Regions from separate parts of the Bacillus sp. ABA4_010 genome, predicted to be linked through region 2. Evidence: predicted binding sites of a transcription regulator. Region 2 holds the regulator's gene; the other holds the start of a gene.
What was found. Region 2 encodes Rex, which represses fermentation and respiration genes when NADH is low (regulators of the CRP and FNR family bind a similar motif). Its sites were predicted from a motif close to TTGTGAAATATTTCACAA; they were not measured.

Region 1 (2,208 bases), 970 kb from region 2:
CGGGGCATGTATGATGATTGGCGGAGACAAGGAAGTATTTGCGACAATTGAACCGCTTTTTAAAGATATTAATGTAGAAAACGGTTATTTATATTCTGGTAAAGCAGGCAGCGGACACTTTTTGAAGATGGTTCATAACGGCATTGAATACGGAATGATGCAAGCGATTGCCGAAGGTTTTGAAGTATTGGAAAAAAGTGATTTTGACTACGATTATGAAGCGGTAGCACGTGTATGGAACAATGGATCGGTTATCCGCTCATGGTTAATTGAATTAACAGAACGAGCTTTTTCAAAGGATGCGAATCTTGATGCAATTAAAGGTGTTATGCATTCTTCTGGAGAAGGAAAATGGACGGTTGAGACTGCGCTTGACCTTCAAGTACCAACACCTGTTATTACGCTATCATTATTGATGCGTTACCGTTCTTTACAGGAAGATACATTTACAGGAAAAGTGGTGGCTGCCCTTCGCAATGAATTTGGCGGCCATGCAGTGGAAAAGAAGTAATGGGATAAAGTTGTTTAACAGAAACGCGTCAGTCATTAGAGAATCTCTCTGATGACTGACGCGTTTTTTTATTAAAAGATGCAAAGAAATAGATTTAAAATGTTGGTGATAAAGGTACAGGCAGCCAAATAAGATAAGAAAGAAAGCGAATGAAAGGAGAATATGATGGAAGGGGATTCGTGCTTATTTCAGATAGATGTCAACAAAAATTTTGTCATGTGAGTACGAGCCTTAATACACTATGTGAAGGTAATCACATGATTTGTTCAAATAAGCAGCAAAAATAAGTTTGAAATGATGAATAAAGTGAAAATAGATTATATACCCAGAAAGTAAGCGTATGCTGCACGAGGACGGAAATCTTATGCTAATAAAGGGGTGAGTAGAACATGGAGTTTGATAGCGTATTGCTCAGTCGAATGTTGACAACGGCTACATTAGTATTTCATATTATTTTTGCGACTATCGGTGTGGGTGTCCCCATTATGATTTCACTAGCAGAATTTATAGGTATTAAACGAAACGATCCGCATTATATGCTGCTGGCACGGAGATGGACAAGAGGATTTACTATTACAGTGGCAGTTGGTGTTGTAACAGGAACATGTATTGGGTTACAATTATCGCTTTTATGGCCAAATTTTATGCGAATTGCCGGTCAGGCCATTGCGCTGCCGTTATTTATGGAAACATTTGCGTTCTTTTTTGAGGCAATCTTTCTAGGAATATATTTATATACATGGGATCGCTTTCGAAAGCCTATTTATCATTGGCTGTTGTCACTTCCCGTGATTATGGGTTCATCTCTGTCTGCCTTTTTTATTACAGCAGTCAATGCCTTTATGAATACACCACAAGGGTTTGAAATTGTGAATGGAGTAATTCGAACAGTGGATCCGATTCAAGCGATGTTTAACCCTGCTACGGGTCCGAAAACGTTTCATGTGTTAGCAACGGCATATTTAACTTCTGCTTTTTTATTAGCGATGATAGCTGCTTTTCAAATGCTTCGTGGAAGGGTGACTGCTTATACGAAAAAAGCGCTCTCTCTCACAGTGACTTCTGCCTTTGTTTTCGCCATTCTGACAGGTATTGCAGGGGATTTGTCCGCGAAATTTTTAGCGCAATATCAACCAGAAAAACTAGCGGCACTTGAATGGCATTTTGAGACGGAAAAAGGGGCTGACCTTATTTTATTCGGAAAACTTGACGAGCAAACACAAACAGTGACTTCTGCCATACACTTGCCAAAAATGCTCAGTTTTTTAGCTTTTAATGATTTGGAAGCGCCAGTGACGGGGTTAAATGATTTTCCAAAGGATGAAATCCCGCCGTTATATATTCATTATTTGTTTGATTTAAAAGTGTCTTTTGCAGCATTCATGACTTTGACCGCGTCATTGTTTGTCTTATGTTCAAGATGGAAAAAGAAATGGATGCATCACAGATGGCTTCTGAGAGCAATTGTTTTATGCGGTCCATTGGCAATGATTTCTATTGAGTTAGGATGGATTTTAGCCGAGGTAGGAAGGCAACCGTGGATTTTAAGAGGTTATATGAAGGTTTCAGAAGCAGCAACAACTTCAAACGGTGTGGGAGCTATGCTCATGATGTTTTTAGCGTTGTACGTAGTATTAGGTGTAATATGCACAACGGTTCTTCGAAAAATGTTTATAAACAATCCAGCGGAAGCCGAG
Region 2 (2,208 bases):
AAAATATCTATGTAAAAGGGCCCTTTACCAATTGAACATTGGCGAAGGGCCCTTTTGCTTCGTTACATGTTAGCTTGAGCTTCCTGCTCAGCTTTCAATACTTTACGGTAAGCAGATTTTGAGATGATAATACTAATTTCATAAAGAAGCAGTAACGGCACTGTGACCATTAGATGAGAAATAATGTCAGGCGGCGTAATGAACGCAGCAATGACCAATAGGAAAAAGTAGGCATACCTTCTCACATTCGCTAAAAACATCGGTGTCACAATCCCTAGCCTTGTTAAAAACATAACAATAACAGGAAGCTGAAACAATAAACCGAACGGCAGAACCAGCTTCAGCAAAAACTGAAAATATTCATTAATGCCAATAACTTGTTGAATGTTTAAATCATTCGCCAGCCCTGTCATGAAATGAACGACAAATGGAAACAAGATAAAATAAGCAAATGAAATGCCCCCTAAAAACAAAAACAATGAAGCGGGAATATAGCTTAAAGTCACTTTTCGTTCTTTTTCATAAAGACCTGGACTGATAAAGGCCCATAGTTGATACAAAGCAATGGGCGAAGATAAAATACATCCGATGATAAAAGCAAACTGCATATAGATTTTAATTGGATCAGTCAGCCGAAAGGCATTCATCGTTAATTCCTTCGCTTCATCTGCCTGTTGCAAATATAAAATAATCGGCTTTACTAAGAAAAATGATCCAATGGTAGCCGCTAAAAAAAAGACAATCGTAATGATTACCCGCTTTCGCAGCTCTCCAATATGATCATACACAGACATTTCTTGTTCCGTCATAACACTCATTCCTTACTTTTCGCTGCGCTTATCGTCATCATCATCTGCTAATCCCTTAGTTGCATCTTTAAATTCTTTTAGCGTATGACCTGCTGCTTTTCCAAGCTCAGGTAATTTCTTTGGTCCAAAAATAAGCAATGCGACAAGGGCAATTAATAAAAAGCTACCAAATCCTAAACCCATAAATACCTGTCTCCTCTCATCTTAATTAACCTGTTTAAAGATCCTGCGGATAGTTCTTTAAGAAATACACAAGTGATTGAAGTTCCACTGCCAAATCAATGTGATGGATGCGAATAGAGTCTGGTACACTAATACGAGCTGGCGTAAAATTCAAGATTCCTTTAATTCCACTTTTAACTAAGCGGTCTGTAATTTGTTGCGCTGCACTTGCTGGCACCGTTAAAATTGCAACTGAAATCTCTCCCGTAATTTTCTCCTCTAAATCATCTAGATGATAAATGGGTACTCCACCTACATTTGTGCCTACTTTATTTTTTTCAACATCAAAAGCAAATTCAATTTTCGTATTATTGTTCTTAATGAAATTATAATTTAAAAAGGCGGTTCCTAAGTTTCCCACTCCAATGAGGGCTACTTTCGTGACTTCGTCTTGATCTAACGTTTTCCTAAAAAAGGATAGCAAATAATTGACATTATAGCCATAACCTTTTTTGCCAAGTGCTCCAAAATAAGAAAAATCTCTACGAATGGTTGCTGAGTCCACTTTAACAGCCTCGCTTAATTCAGCTGAAGAAACACGTTGTTTTCCTGAAGAATGCAAGTTTTTCAAAAAGCGATAATAAAGAGGCAATCGCTTCGCAGTTGCTTGTGGTATTTTTAATTGCTCAGTATTCATGGTTCCCTCCCACAATCCAAAAGCCTGTATATATTATAAATTCTCTCTCTTAAAATCTCCGTTCTTCCCACCTGTTTTTTCTACTAAATATGTAGGTCCGATTACCATGGCTTTATCAATCGCTTTGCACATATCGTAAACCGTCAGCGCACATATAGAAGCAGCAGTTAACGCTTCCATCTCGACTCCTGTACTTCCTTTAGTTTTGACCTCTACTTGAATATTTAGTAAATAATTTGCTCCTTTTTGACTCCATGAAAAAGAAATGTCTACCCCTTTTAAGGCAATAGGGTGACACATCGGTATGACATCAGCCGTTTTCTTAGCCGCCATAATTCCAGCGACTTGTGAAACCGCTAACACATCTCCTTTTCCAATCTCTCGCTTCTCTATTTTTTGATAGATTTCTTCATTCACTTCTACACTGGAAACCGCAACAGCTGTGCGGAACGTTTCAAGCTTTTCCGAGATGTCAACCATCTTCGCTCTACCTTGATCGTTAAAATGCGTCAAACTCACATCTTCTCCTCCTCTATTTAT

Region 1: a site for Rex is predicted at 753-770, ahead of ACXAEO_RS14890 (cytochrome ubiquinol oxidase subunit I). Genes of this name have one in related genera too.

What each region holds. Positions count from the first base shown of each region.
Region 1 is NZ_JBSWUN010000003.1:2,760,301-2,762,508, reverse strand. Features, by position in the region: gene gnd (phosphogluconate dehydrogenase (NAD(+)-dependent, decarboxylating)) at 1-511, shown strand, start outside; gene ACXAEO_RS14890 (cytochrome ubiquinol oxidase subunit I) at 901-2,208, shown strand, end outside.
Region 2 is NZ_JBSWUN010000003.1:3,729,597-3,731,804, forward strand. Features, by position in the region: gene ACXAEO_RS19590 (YdiK family protein) at 1-1, shown strand, start outside; gene tatC (twin-arginine translocase subunit TatC) at 63-809, opposite strand; gene tatA (twin-arginine translocase TatA/TatE family subunit) at 822-992, opposite strand; gene ACXAEO_RS19605 (redox-sensing transcriptional repressor Rex) at 1,027-1,668, opposite strand; gene moaC (cyclic pyranopterin monophosphate synthase MoaC) at 1,702-2,187, opposite strand.